Regions from separate parts of the Gordonia sp. w5E2 genome, predicted to be linked through region 2. Evidence: predicted binding sites of a transcription regulator. Region 2 holds the regulator's gene; the other holds the start of a gene.
What was found. Region 2 encodes LexA, which represses DNA repair genes until DNA is damaged. Its sites were predicted from a motif close to CGAACANNTGTTCG; they were not measured.
Positions count from the first base shown of each region.

Region 1 (7,538 bases), 2.2 Mb from region 2:
GCCCGAGGCCGAGGCGTCGGATCTGGCCGAGGTAGCGCTCGATGTTGGCCTCGGTCGTCGTGCGGGGGTGCGTACCGGTCTGCACGGCGTACTGCTCTGCCGGTAGACCGAAGGAGTCGAAGCCCATGGTGTGCAGCACGTTGGCGCCCGACATGCGCTGGAACCGCGCGAACACGTCGCTGGCGATGAAGCCGAGCGGATGTCCGACATGCAGGCCCGCGCCGGACGGGTACGGGAACATGTCCTGGACGAAGAGCTTGTCGGAGGCGTCGGGGCCGCTGCCGTCGAAGGCACTCATGTCGCCGGCCAGCGGTCCGACCGGGTTGGGTGCCTCAAAAGCGTGGCGCTGAGTCCACTCGCGCTGCCAGCGCTCCTCGATCTCGCCCGCGAGTCGGGCGGTGTAACGGTGCCCCGGAGTCGCGGAAGCTGGGTCGGTGCTCGCCTGATCGGCGGCGCCCTCAGAGGTGGAGATGTCGGCGGTGCTCACCTCACCAGGGTAAATCGTGGCTTCACCTGCCCTGAAATCGACGTCGGATGGGCGGGAAAAGTATGGTGGTCGGGTGAGTGTGGTGTCGATCGTCGTCTCGGTATGCGTCTTTGTGCTGGCCCTGGTGTGGCTGGTGGTCGGAGTGGCGGGCCTGATCGGCCGACTCCCGCGCAACCGATACTTCGGAGTCCGCACCGATTCGACGATGGCCTCGGCCGAGGTGTTCACGCTGGCCAACCGCATCGCGGCCCCCGGAACACTGGGCGCGGCGCTCATCTTGTTCGCCGGTGGCGCGCTGACGCTCGCCGTCGACAGCGGCTGGTCGGTGGTGTTCGGACTAGTCGCGCTTGTTGCTGGTGTTCTGATCGTCGGCGCTGTGAGCGGTTACGCGGTGCGCGCGGCCGACGCCGTCGCCCCGGCTGATGATGCGGGCTGCAGTTGCTGCTCGTCGGATCACGGCAGCGTCGACGACGCACATGCCGCGGAACCTGAGCAGACCAGCGCGGCCGCCGACTGCGGCACCGATAGTTGCGCGTCGTGCACGCTGCGCGGCATGTGCAGCACTGACGATTCGTCGAGCGGTACGGCACCGGCACAGCCCGACCGCGCACCCATTCAATAGGACGTGCGCCGACTCCTCGCCCGGTCTCCGATCGACGGCTTCGTTCTGGCGATTCTCGCTGCGGTCGTCGTGGCCGCGTTCTTCCCGGCGCGCGGGACCTTTGCCGAGGTTCTCGACTGGGCGGTCACGATCGCCATCGGATTCCTGTTCTTCCTCTACGGCGCGCGCCTGCATCCGCGTGAAGCGCTCAACGGGCTGGCACATTGGCGGCTGCACCTGACGATTCTGGCGTTCACGTTCCTGGTGTTCCCACTCGTCGGCCTGGCTATACGGCCCCTCGTCGAACCGCTGATCGGTCACGACCTCTACACCGGCCTGCTGTACCTGACGCTGGTGCCGTCGACGGTGCAGTCGTCGATCGCGTTCACCTCGATCGCCCGCGGCAACGTCCCAGGGGCGATCGTGAGCGCCTCGGCGTCGAACCTCATCGGTGTTGTGTTGACTCCACTGCTGGTGGTGGCCCTGATGAGCGGTACGAATGGGGTGCACATCTCGGCGTCGTCGGTCATCCAGATCCTGCTGCAGATCTTGGTTCCGTTCATCGTTGGCCAGCTCTGCAGACCACTGGTCGCGCCGTTCCTCAAGCGATACGCCGAGCCGACCAAGTTCGTCGACCGAGCGTCGATCGTGCTCGTCGTCTACGCGGCATTCAGCGAGGGCGTCCGCAACGGGATCTGGTCGATCGTGAGTGCGTGGCAGGTGGTGGCGGTCGCGGTGATCGCTGCGGTGTTGGTCATCGTGATGCTCGCACTCACCTGGTGGAGCGCGCGGCGACTGGGATTCAGCCGCGCCGACGCCATCGCGATTCAGTTCTGCGGTACCAAGAAGAGCCTCGCCACCGGCTTACCGATGGCCACGGTGCTGTTCGGCGGCTCAGTCGTCGGGCTGATCGTGTTGCCGCTCATGATCTTTCACCAGATCCAGCTCATTCTCTGCTCCTGGTTGGCCACCCGCTACAGCCGCAGTCACGACGCCGTCGACGCCCGCTGACGCCCGCGCGGCGAGTCGACGCCGGATGAACACGACGAGCACATAGACAGCCGCGCAGCACACCAACCCGATCACGACGTAGAGCAGGATCGTCGCACCTAGGACTGCGCCTGCGAAGTACCCGGCGAGCAGCACGGCGGTCACCCAACTGACGGCCCCGACGATGTCGGCGAGGCCGAACCGCACGAACTGCATCCCGGTCATCCCCGCGACCCTCGGCATGAGCGTGCGGACGTAACCGACCCAGCGACTCGCGGCGACCATCAACATTCCGGATTGATTGAGCCGCGCGCGCGTCCGTTCCCATCGCTGTTCGCCGAACCGTCGCCCGAGGGGCGATTCCATCAGGCGCGGGCCGCCCACTCTTCCGAACCAGAATCCGACCGCATCGCCCGCGATCGCGCACACACAGGCCACCGTGATCAGAACGCCGAGGTTGGTATTGCCCACGCCTGCAGCCACGCCCGCCGCAAGGAGGAGTGCCTCGCTGGGCATGATCAGACCCGCGAAGATGACCGCGGTTTCCAGAAACACGACGCCGCCGGCGATCAGGTAGACCGCCCACACCGGAACCGACCTGATCAGGTCGATCAGCCAGTCGGCGAGTGAGTGCACCTGCCCGACGTTAGCCGCAGCTCCGACTCGACGACGCGGCGGCTTGGAGAACTCGGGGGCTGACTCCACGGTCGTCGAGGGTGCTGCGCGACGGCGATCCCGGCGGCCTGGCTCTGAAAGGGTTCAGCTTGTCGTGAATACAGAAATGGATGTACCGTCTGTATTCATGGAGACTGTGGCGGCGAGTCAACGCGATGCGCTGACGAGGTTCGGATACGCGTTGTCGGACTCGACGCGTACGCAGGTGCTGCTGCGACTGCGGAATGGTGGCGCGTATCCCGCGGAGTTGGCCGAGGCGATCGGGGTGTCACGCCAGGTCTTGTCGAACCATCTTGCTTGCCTGCGGGGATGCGGGCTTGTTGTTGCGGTACCCGAAGGTCGCCGCACTCGGTACGAGCTGACCGACGGCCGGATTGCCCACGCCTTGGACGACTTGCTCGGATTGGTTCTCGCGGTCGATCCGACGTGTTGTCCAACCTCCGACGAGCATGGTTGCTGCTGATGGCCGAAGAGCTGGGTCTCCCGTCGGTGGGTCGGCCGTCGGTGGGTCTCCCCGATGCGAGTCGGCCGGCGCTGAGTGTTGCCCGTCGGGAGTTGCTACAGCGTCGGATTCGGTGGTTCGTCGCGGCGACCATCGCCTACAACGTCGTCGAAGCTGTGATCGCGATCGGCGAGGGCACGCGTGTGTCCTCGACGGCCTTGATCGGCTTCGGCCTGGATTCGGTCATCGAAGTGTCGTCGGCAGCCGCGGTTGCCTGGCAGTTTGCGGGTTCGGATCCGGAACGGCGCGAGAAGGTCGCGTTACGGATCATCGCGTTCTCGTTCTTCGCCCTGGCGGCCTACGTGAGCGTGGACTCGCTCCGTTCCCTCCTCGGTACTGGTGGCGAGGCGCGTCACTCGTCGATAGGGATTGTCTTGGCGGCAGTCAGTTTGCTGATCATGCCGCTTTTGTCGTGGGCGGAACGTCGCGCCGGCCGTGAACTCGGCTCGCTGAGCGCGGTGGCCGACTCCAAACAGACTTTGCTGTGCACGTACCTCTCGGCAGTACTGTTGCTCGGGTTACTTCTCAACAGCCTGCTCGGATGGTCGTGGGCTGACCCGATCGCCGCTCTTGTCATCGCCGCGATCGCGGTCCGCGAGGGCATCAACGCATGGAAGGGCGACACGTGCTGTGCACCCAGCATCGGCCAGCGCGCCGGCGAGCCCGCTGGGTGCGACTGCTGCAGCACGGAGGTGACGGGCCAGGGCGCTACCCCGAGGGCCACACCCGACGCGTCGCAGTCGGCCTGATCAGACCGATGCCACTCCCCTACGACATCGCCTCGGAGTTGAACGCGTGAGCAAACCGATCAAGATCGCCTGGGCGGTACTCGCTGCCATCTTCGTCGGCATCGGTGTTGCCGTTTTTGCCATCGACGACGCCACGTCCCCGACTCCGGCTGATACTGCCGAAGTGTCTGATCTCGTTGTACGCCCCGACAGTCACCGCCTGTCCTCGCCCGAGCAGAGCCGGGCGCAGTTCGTGGAATTCCTCGACTTCGAGTGCGAAGCCTGCGGCGCCGTCTACCCGATCATCGAGGACCTGCGGCGAGCCTATGGCGACCGCGTCACCTTCGTCGTCCGCTACTTCCCGATGCCTGGACATTTCAACGCCGAACGCGCTGCTCGTGCAGTCGAAGCCGCAGCCCAGCAGGGTCGGTTCGAGCAGATGTACCAGCGCATGTTCGCCACCCAATCCCAGTGGGGTGAACAGCAAGTCCCCGCCGACGACCTGTTCCGTACCTTCGCCGTTGACCTCGGCCTCGACATGGCAGCCTTCGACACCGCCTACAACAGCCCCGCCACGCTCGAACGAATCCGCGCCGACGTCGCCGACGGCCTGTCCCTGGGCGTACAAGGCACTCCCACGTTCTTCCTCGACGGGAAGCGGCTCCAACCGTCCACAATCGACGAACTCACCGCCGCCGTGAATGAGGCAGCGTCTGCGTGATCGACGTCGACCGGGACTCCGCGAAACGCTTGTCCACAAGGTCGAAAAATTGTTCGAGAATTCCTCGACGCTGTCGGTATTGTCGGGTAATGTAGAACACATATTCGATATGATGTGGGGCGGGGGTGGCGGCACGTGAACAGCAACAGCAATCGCAACAACAGCGAGAATGGCCGTGCGCCTTCGGCTTTGGGATCATCTGTCTTGGCCTCTGCTGCGGTGGGTTCTGCGGATGCGGTGGTGGCGGAAAAACTGTCACGTCTTGCAGCGGTGTTGGATGAGTTGGCTGCCGTCGATGTGTCGCTGGTATCCGACGCGGCGCTGGTGGAAGCCACTGTTGAGGCCGAACGGCTAGCACTGCGGACCGCGGGCGCGGTCACCGATCGCTTGATTGTGGAGGCTTCCGACCGCGATCTGCCCCGCGCCCTGGGTTTCCGCGATGTTCGCAACTTTATGGGGCATGGTCTGCATATTGGTGATCCCGCGGCGCGGCATCGGGTGATCGCCGCGACCGGCTCGTTCACCACGATCTGCGGCGACCGACTACCACCCTCGTGTCCCACGTTGGCTGGGTATGTGGTCGAGGGTCGGGTCGCGGGCGCGCACGTCCGGGCTGTGCTCGAGGTGCTCGAAGCGATCCCCGGTGAAGTGTCGGCCGAGACGAAGGCTGCCGCCGAAGCGCAGATGGCCGGCTACGCGGTCCAGTTCACCCCTGCCGAAATCACCAATTTGGGTTCGCGGCTACTTGCCCATCTGGATCCGGATGGGACGCTGACCACCTCGAAGGATCGTAAACGTCGACGCCGCCTGTGGGTGAACCGGCAGAACGCGCAGTTGATGTCGCGGTTGACCGCTGATTTGGATCCGATCGCCCGCGCCCGACTCGACACGGTGTTGGACGCGTGGGCCAAACCCGGCATGAATAACCCGGACGACCCGGAGTCGCCGGTCGGGCCGATCACCATGGCGAATGCCGAACAGGTCGCGGCAGCTGCGCTGCGTGATGAACGCTCACCCGCACAACGCAACCACGACGCCTTCTCCGCACTACTCGGCCAGGTGTTGGAATCCGGCATGCTCGGCAACACCCACCGTGGGTTGCCGATTCAGGTGATCGTCACCACCAGCCTGCAGGAACTCGAAGAGCAGGCAGGGATCGCACAAACCACGTCCGGAACACTCCTCCCGATCGGCGACGTGATCGAGATGGCCGCCTCCACCGGGGCCAGCCAGTATTTGGCGGTGTTCGGTGAGCACACCAGCGTGCCGCTGTATTTGGGTCGGTCGAAGCGGATCGCGTCGCTGGGACAACGGTTGGCCTCATTCGCCTCACCCGGCGGGAAGATGTGTTCGGCACCGGGTTGTAATCAGCCCGCGAGCAGGGTGCAGATGCATCACGCCGCGAAAGACTGGGCCGACGGCGGCTTGACTGACATCGACCAGTTGGTGCCTGCGTGTGATGTGCACAACCGGCGGGTCGGCACGAAGCCCGGCCAGTTCACGACCCGCATGATCACCGAAGGACCTGATACCGGACGTGTTGCGTGGCGGCTCAACGCCAAGCCGGGTATGCCGGAGAATCCCGAACACATCAACCGCATCGCCGACGTCACAGCTGATTTCCGCGACTACCTCACCGCCGAACACACCAGCAACCAAGCCGCAGCACGCACAACAGGCATAGGCACAGACGCGACAGTCACCGAGATCGGCGTGCGAGGCTCGGGTACACCGGACGCCGAGATCGTCGCGGACGCAGTGGGTGCCTGGATGGTGTCGCCGTCCTCGGTGCCGGACTTGCCGAGCAGGCAGGTGACATGTCAGACGCTTACCGGAGTCGAACTCGCGCTGTTGGATGGGATGCCTTCCGCAGATACTCGGCGCCTCGGCAGGCGGGTCGACATCCGATGGAACCTCCCCAGGCCACTCGAACTCGACCCCGACCCGCCCACAGACCCCAACCCATCAACGGGCCCTGCCCCACCAGCCAGCCCCATCGCACCCCACGGCGTCGACCCGCCAGACAGCCTCGGCCCACCGTTGGCCGACGCAGCCTGACCGTCGCGCCAACCAGTACGACGCGCGGACCCGGGCGCAACGTCGAATCTCGTTGTGCCGCAACCCGTCTACACCCCGCCACCACTACGGTGGCGGGGCAGACGTGGTTGGGCAGATGTGATTGGGCGCTGCTCAGAACGGTCGGCCGACATTGGATCTCGGCGGGGGATCTCGGCGGGGCGGCGGGATCGTCAGTTCTGGTCGACGTCGATCGGAAAGGTCGCGAGCAGCGGCATGGGCCAGGGCTGGCGTCGCAAGACATCTGCCCACACGTCGACGGTCGGCGGTGCGAGTAGGTCGCGTGGAAGCGCCGAGGCGAGCAGCCAACTGTCCTGGGCGAGCTCCGCGTCGAGCTGGCCTATCCCCCAACCCGCGTATCCAGCAAAGATGCGCACGCCCTCGAGGACCTCGGCGAGAAGTTCTTGGTCGGCGTCGAGGTCGACGAGTACCACCCGGCCGTCGACCGGACGAAGCCCTTCGATTCCCTCGATGTCGACGCCGTGTTTCGTGACTCCCAGGCACAACGCTGCATCCTGCTTCACCGGACCTCCGATGAACAGCGCCTGCGGCGACGCGGCGAGATCAGTCCACTGCGGAAGGATGTTGTGGACCGCGGTCTGGCTCATCCGGTTGAGGATCACGCCGAGGCTGCCGCCGTCGTTGTGTTCGATGATGTAGATGACCGAGCGCGCGAATGTGGGTTCGGTCAGGTCTGTCGAAGCGAGAAGCAAGGTACCCGCCCGCACGCTGTTGGCCGACTCCATGTCGCGGGCATC
Region 1 is NZ_CP144213.1:5,033,815-5,041,352, forward strand. It holds gene leuS (leucine--tRNA ligase) at 1-472, opposite strand, end outside; gene RND64_RS22855 (SdpI family protein) at 561-1,109, shown strand; gene RND64_RS22860 (bile acid:sodium symporter family protein) at 1,113-2,099, shown strand; gene RND64_RS22865 (DedA family protein) at 1,983-2,783, opposite strand; gene RND64_RS22870 (ArsR/SmtB family transcription factor) at 2,881-3,216, shown strand; gene RND64_RS22875 (cation transporter) at 3,216-4,004, shown strand; gene RND64_RS22880 (DsbA family protein) at 4,051-4,704, shown strand; gene RND64_RS22885 (HNH endonuclease signature motif containing protein) at 4,840-6,762, shown strand; gene RND64_RS22890 (YqgE/AlgH family protein) at 6,954-7,538, opposite strand, start outside.
Region 1: the regulator LexA is predicted to act here: its motif matches at 4,798-4,811, upstream of RND64_RS22885 (HNH endonuclease signature motif containing protein).

Region 2 (7,538 bases):
TACCGGGACGGTCGGCTATCGCGAACGAGATGTAACCCGCGAGGACAGGTACCAGCATGCTCATGGCGAGCGCGCCGATCGCGAAACTGACACCGCCGAGGTACTGGCCGAGACCGCCCGCGGGTAGATCCCAGAGGCTGTTGTTCAGTGCGATGTAGGCGCCGTCGGACAGGGTTTTGGATGAATCGAGTGTCTTGTTGGCGATCTCGTATCCGGCAAGCAGGAAGCCCAACGCGATCAACAGTCCGCCTGCCGCGACGAACGGGATCATGTAGCTGACACCGGTCATGAGTGCCTGCTGGATCTTCTTGCCGAACGACAGGCTCGACGCCGATCCCTCCGCTGCGCCGGCACCGTCGTCTGCCGACCCGTCGACGCGCGAGGCGTGCGGATTGCGCGACGCCTCGACGGCCTCGGCAATCATCTTGTCGGGTTCGTTGATGGCGCGCTTGACCCCGGACTCGATGACCGGCTTTCCGCTGAAGCGGCTCTTGCCCTTCACGCCGACGTCGGTGGCGAAGATGACGGCGTCGGCACCGGCGATGACGTCAGGGGTGAACGGCGTCGTGCCCGACGATCCCTGCGGCTCGACGTGGAAGTCGACGCCCGCGCGTTCCGCGGCGTACTTGAGTGCGTCCGCGGCCATGTAGGTGTGTGCGATTCCGGTCGGGCACGCGGTGATCGCGACGATCGAGGGGCGCTTCTGCGAATCGGGACTCAGTGTCTTCGCGGTCTTCGCGCCTGCTGGCGACGCGGTCGCAGCAGCGGCGGCCGAGCTCGCCGCAGGCGTGGCGGATGTCGACGGAGAGCCTGCCGGGGCAGGGTTGATGGCCTCATCCACGAGTTCGACGACGCGCTCGTCGCTCGGCGCCTCGCGGAGGGCGGCGACGAAGTCGGGACGCACGAGCGCTCGTGCGAGCGAGCTCAGCAGCTTCATGTGGTCGGACGCAGCGCCTTCGGGTGCTGCGATGAGGAATACGAGGTCGGCCGGACCGTCGGGGGCACCGAAGTCGACCTTGTTGGACAGTCGGGCGAACGCAAGGCTGGCAGTGGTGACCGATGCGGCCCGTGCGTGAGGAATCGCGATCCCACCGGGCAGCCCGGTTGCCGACTTTGCCTCACGGGCCAGCGCGGCGCGGCTCAGTTCGGATGGATCGGTCGTGCGCCCGGCCTCGCCGAGATTCTCGGCGAGATAGGTGATGACGGCGGCGGGATCACTGCCGGCGTCGACATCGAGATGCACCGTCGCTGCGGTGATGATGTTGTCGGACATGGGTTTTCCTTCTACTTCTGTGCGGCCGGAGGGGGTGTTCCGGTTCTGGTCGGTGAGCTTCGTGGCGGTTCGCGTACAGGGTCTGGAGGCTGTGGGGTCACGTGATCGGGGCGGCTCCCGAGAGTTCGACGACATCGACCGAGTCGACGTCGACCTGTGCTGGAAGCGGCGGTTGCGTCCCCGCAAGTCCGGCGGCCGCCGAGCCGTAGGCGACTGCCGTGCGGAGACGGTCGGGTTCGGAGGCGCCTGCCGTGTACGCGATGAGGTATCCGGCCAGCGACGCGTCGCCTGCCCCGACGGTGCTGCGCGGCACGATCGGCGGGGGAGTGGCCAGCCAACTGCCTTCAGCGGTCGTGAGTACCGCACCCGCCGCACCGAGGGTCGCGAGTACCGCTCCCTGCGTGGTGGCGATCAGCGTGCGCGACGCCGCCACGACGGGCAGGTAGTCGCCCGAGGCGATGGCAGCGGCCAGTTCGGCTGGGGCGATACCACTGACCTCGGCGAGTTCTTCGTCGTTGGGTTTGACCAGGTCGATGGGCCCCGACATCGCCGCGCTCAGGGGTGCGCCCGACGTGTCGATCGCCACGCGGCGTCCGCTCGTGACGAGGCGATCGGAGATGCGTCGATACCAGTCGTCGGGAACTCCCGGCGGAAGCGAGCCACACAGTGCCACCCACGACGCGTCCTCGGCGCTGCCGAGTACGAGCGCTGTCAGATCGTCGAGTTCGGCAGGTGTGAGGGTGTGGCCGGGCGCATTGATCTTCGTGGTCGTTCCGTCGTTTTCGGCGACCGTGATGTTCGTGCGGATCTGGCCGTCGATATCGACCGTGCGATAGGGCAGTGCGACCGCGTCGAGGGCGGTGAGCAGCGGGTCGTCGGCGTGCGCGGGTAGTACCGCGACGGTGGGGATGCCGGCTTCCGCGACGACGCGGGACACGTTGACTCCCTTGCCGCCCGGCTCGACCCGGGTGGAGGTACTGCGTTGCACCTCGCCCCGCATCAACGGTCCTGCGATCTCCAGGGTGCGGTCGAGACTCGGGTTGGCTGTGACTGTGAGGATCATGCGATCACGACCTCGATGCCGTGTGCCGAGAGCGCCGCGGAGAACTCGGGGTCGATCCCGTCGTCGGTGATCAGGACATCCACCTCGTCGAGCGGAGCGAACGAGCTGAAGTCCTCGCGTTCCATCTTCGACGAGTCGGCCAGCACTACGACGCGCTGCGCGGCGGCGACGATGGCCGACTTGACCGAGGCTTCTTCCGCGTCGGGGGTGGACAGGCCGTGGCCTTCGCTGATCCCGTTGGTGCCGACGAAGGCAACCGAAGCACGCATCTTTCGCAGCGCTGCGACGGTCTCGGCTCCGACTGCGGCCTGGGTGAGTCCGCGGACTCGACCGCCGACCATGAGTAGGGTGGCCCGCTCGTGCGCGGTGAGTGCCTGCCCGAGCTGGAGGCTCGTGGAGATCACCGTGAGCCTGCGATCCGAAGGCAGCAGCTTGGCGGCCTGGTAGGTGGTGGTTCCGGCGTCGAAGATCACCGATCCACCGTCCGAGGGCAGAAACCGTATCGCAGCGCGTGCGATCGCGGCCTTCTCTGCGGTGTGGGAGGACTCGCGCTGGTCGAGTCCCAGCTCGTTGACTACCTCGACCGTCCCGGCCTTGACTGCTCCACCGTGGACGCGTTGCACGCTACCTGCGCGCTCGAGGACCGCGAGGTCGCGGCGCACCGTCTCGCTCGTCACGTCGAACCTGTCGGCGAGGGCGGTTACGGATGCGCGGCCGTGCGCGCGCACCTGATCGGCTATTGCTCGCTGTCGCTCTTCGGCGTACACCTGTCGACTCCGATCTGTGGTGTGGCTCGCGCTTCGGCGAACCATCTGTGGGTCTGTGTTCTGTGGATCCGGCTGCTGTGGATCTGGCTTCTGCGGATCATCGTGAGTTTGGTTCTGTGTGGCATTCGATGTTGATATATCTGTGTTTACGCCCGTGTGTGTTGACAAGTCAAGTGTTTCGAGTAACTTTGATCACAGAAATTCACGACGCCGGGTATCCCTCACAGATCACCGCACCCGGCCGATCGACCCGGAAGGCAGCAGACGCAATGGAGAAGCACCTGGTATCGGAGAATCGGGTCACCATGAACGGTCAAGGAGAGTTGTCGGGAACACCCGTCGTCGCAGGGTTCGCCTACGGGCCGGTGTTGTGGCCGGGTGGGCGCGTCACGTACGACGAGACGTCACTCGGCACCGATCGCGTTCTGGCCGAGGACGAGCGGGACGCGGAGGCGGAACGCCTCGTCGCCGCCGCGGCAGTCGTCGCGGGCAGGCTACGTCATCGCGCGTCACACGCGTCGGGAGCTGCGGCCGAGGTCCTTGCTGCGACCGCCGGGTTGGCCGAGGATCGGGGATGGATCGGTGCGGCGAAATCTCGTGTCGCGAAGGGCGCGTCGGCGCCCGCCGCCGCGGTCGCGGCCACGGCGCAGTTCTCCGAGATGTTCGCCAAACTCGGCGGGTTGATGGCAGAGCGGATCACCGACCTCAACGACGTTCGTGACCGAGTGGTCGCCGAGTTGCTCGGCCAGCCGGAACCGGGGATTCCGACGCCGAGTCACCCGTCGATTCTCTTCGCTGACGACCTCGCTCCCGCGGATACCGCCGGGCTCGATCCCGCGGTGATCGTCGGGCTGGCCACGCGTCTCGGCGGACCGACCAGTCATACCGCCATCATCGCGCGGCAGTTGGGCATCCCGTGCGTGGTCGCTGTGGCGCGACTTAGTGAGATCACCAGCGGCACAATGGTTTTGCTCGACGGAGGCGCGGGGTCGATCACCGTCGAACCAGAGGGGGCCGAGGCGCGTGAACTCGTCGAGCGCAGCGTTGCGGAGGCCGCGCTTGTTGCTGCGTGGCGTGGCCCCGGCCGGACTGCCGACGGCACCGCCGTCGCCATCCTCGCGAATGTTGCCGACGGCGTCTCCGCGCGCAGCGCTGCCGATGCGCCAGTCGAGGGCATCGGGCTGTTCCGCACCGAGTTGGCGTTTCTCGACAGGGCGGATGAGCCCGATGTGGACGAGCAGACGCGGCTGTACCGCGACGTGTTCGAGGCGTTCGCGGGCCAAAAAGTCGTCATCAGAACGCTCGACGCCGGTTCGGACAAGCCGCTGGCCTTCATCGAGCACCCGGACGAGGCGAATCCCGCACTCGGCGTACGCGGCAACCGCATCGGCGACGACCACCCCGACATCGTGCGAACTCAGCTCGACGCGATTGCGCGCGCGGCAGAGGAGTCCGGCACGACGCCGTGGGTCATGGCACCGATGATCGCCACGGCCGCGGAGGCCGCACAGTTCGCCGAACTCGTCCGTCAGCGTGGTCTGACGGCAGGCGTGATGATCGAGATCCCGGCAGCGGCGATCCTGGCGCCGGCGATTCTGGCCGAGGTCGACTTCGTGTCGATCGGAACCAACGACCTCACCCAGTACACGATGGCCGCCGACCGGATGTCGGCAGAACTCGCCGAACTCACCGACCCGTGGCAACCGGCGGTGCTCGCACTCATCTCGCAGGTTGCGACCGCCGGCGCCCAGCAGGGCAAACCCGTCGGAGTCTGTGGCGAGGCCGCGGCCGACCCGTCGCTCGCATGTGTGCTCGTCGGGCTCGGAGTCACCTCGCTGTCGGCGGCTCCGGCGGCGACGCCCGCAGTCGGAGCAAAGCTGTCGACGGTGACGATGGAGCAGTGCCGGGCTGCCGCCGCTGCCGCACTTGCCACCTCGAGTCCGGCACTCGCCCGACGCGCAGCCGCCGAGCAACTCGACGGCTGACACAGACCCCGCTGGTCAACGACCTGCGGGGCCCGTTCGGCGCATCAGACCCGTCGCATCACCGTGACGACTTTGCCGAGGATGGCGGCGTCGTCTCCGGGGATCGGATCGAAGAGCGGATTGTGCGGCATCAGCCAGACGTGGCCGTCTTTGCGCTTGAAGGTCTTCACCGTCGCCTCGCCGTCGATCATCGCTGCGACGATGTCGCCGTTGTCGGCGACATTCTGCTGACGCACGACAACCCAGTCGCCGTCGCAGATCGCGGCGTCGATCATCGATTCGCCGACGACGCGGAGCAGGAACAACGAGCCCTCACCGACGAGCTCACGCGGAAGCGGGAAGACGTCTTCGACCGCCTCCTCAGCGAGAATCGGACCGCCCGCCGCGATACGGCCGAGTACCGGAACGAACGTGGGGGTCGGGAGATCTCCGTTGATGGCATCGGAGTGATGTGCATCGGGAGCCTCGGAGACGTTGACCGCCCGCGGACGGTTGGCGTCGCGCTTCAACAGGCCCTTGCGCTCGAGGGTGCGCAACTGGTGTGCGACCGATGACGTGGACGTGAGGCCGACGGCGTCGCCGATCTCTCGGATGCTCGGCGGATATCCACGCTCGCGCACCGACTTTCGGATCACATCGAGGACGCCACGCTGGCGATCGGTGAGTGTTGCCTCGGCGACGGCCGGATGGATCGGTGCCTCCTCGCCGCCTCCACTCTTCTTGCCTTCGACGCTGCGACCGTTGCCCTTGGGCGACGACGGGCCGCGTCGTGACTTCTCTGTCATCGGTTCCGTCCTTCCTGATGTGTGAAGCGGGTGCTGTTGTGAACCGGGTGCTGCTGTGAAGCGGGGTGGGGTGCGTCTTTCTTCCATCGTCTGGCGCCGACAGTAGCGGAGGCCACTGACAACATCAAACATTTGTTCGACGTGTCGCAGGACTTTGTCGGACCCCTCTGGTAGAACTCGAACATCAGTTCATCGAACGCTTGATCGACCATTGGAGGTAGCGATGACCAGCTTGATGACCAACCCGGTGACCCGCACGATTCCCAGCACGTCGAGTGCATCCGCGGCAACACCGCCGACCACCCGATCTGCAACGCCGCGACCTGCATCGACGACGCGTCCCCGAGTTCACCGCGCCACGGTGGTCAGTGGACGTGCACCGTCGAATCCCGCGCGTAGCGACGAGCTAAGTGTGGCGGGGCGCGTTCGAACGACTGAGTCCCGACGGACCGCCGTCGCAGACGTCGCGCCGCGGCCTCGGCGTCGGATCGCGTTCGATCACGGCACCTCAACGCGGCCTGCGGGCACGCGATGCGCCGGTGGCGTCGGAGAGCTGGTGGCGGCCCGTCGGCGCCGGGCAGCGGTCTTGGCGGTGCTCGCGGGAGTCGGGTTGGCACTGACCGTGTGGGTGGTCGGGACCGTCGGCGCCGACTACCAGCGGGCGAGCGTGCCGTCCTCGACCTCGACGCAGGTGGTCCACGTGCGTTCCGGCGAATCGCTGAGCTCGATCGCGGCACGCGTCGCGCCCGATGTGCCGCGTCAGACAGTCATCGACGAGATCATCGACCTCAACGATCTGCCGTCGAGTGGGCTGCGCGTTGGCCAACCGCTTGTCACACCCGCGTACCGCTGAGCGCTGGCGGTATTCTCGATGTCACAGGGTCCAGTCGGAAACCGACACGGTCACCGCTGCGGTCTCGCTTCCGCCGGTCGTCAGACGATCGGACCGAGCCAGACCGACGGAGCCGCTGCGTCCCGAGATCTGCACGAGGACTACATGCGCTGCCCGTTTTGTAAGAACGAAGACACCAAGGTCGTCGATTCGCGTGTCGCCGATGAGGGGCAGGCGATCCGGCGTCGTCGCGCGTGCAGCGAGTGCGGGCGGCGGTTCTCCACAGTCGAAAGTGCTGTTCTGGCAGTCGTGAAGCGAAACGGTGTGACCGAGCCGTTCAGCAGAGAAAAGGTGATGCGCGGGGTACGACGCGCATGCCAGGGACGTCACGTGAACGAAGACGATCTCGCACAGTTGGCTCAGCAGGTCGAAGACGCGGTGAGGTCGTCCGGTTCGGCCGAGATCCCCAGCAACGAGGTCGGTCTGGCCATCCTCGGCCCGCTCCGCGACCTCGACGAGGTGGCGTACCTACGTTTCGCCTCGGTCTACCGGTCGTTCGATTCGCTCGAAGACTTCCAACGCGAGATCGACGACCTCCAGGGCAACCTCACCGGTTCGCACGAAGGCTCCGACGACCTCGACACGCCCGCCACCCGCGACGACACTGTCGATGCTGCGTCGAGTCCGGCGGGTCCGGTCTCAACCGAGTCGGTCAAGAGCTCGTAGCGCCCGTTTCTCCGAAATGGGATAGGCGGTACCGAGTTTCTGGGCAAAGAGGCTCACCCTCAGCTCCTCGACGATCCACTGAGCTTCCTCGCTGACGATGTCTCGGC
Region 2 is NZ_CP144213.1:2,155,292-2,162,829, forward strand. It holds gene RND64_RS09835 (PTS fructose transporter subunit IIABC) at 1-1,273, opposite strand, end outside; gene RND64_RS09840 (1-phosphofructokinase family hexose kinase) at 1,371-2,336, opposite strand; gene RND64_RS09845 (DeoR/GlpR family DNA-binding transcription regulator) at 2,333-3,103, opposite strand; gene ptsP (phosphoenolpyruvate--protein phosphotransferase) at 3,373-5,088, shown strand; gene lexA (transcriptional repressor LexA) at 5,133-5,780, opposite strand; gene RND64_RS09860 (LysM peptidoglycan-binding domain-containing protein) at 6,097-6,726, shown strand; partial or broken gene nrdR (transcriptional regulator NrdR) at 6,871-7,305, shown strand; gene hrpA (ATP-dependent RNA helicase HrpA) at 7,405-7,538, opposite strand, start outside.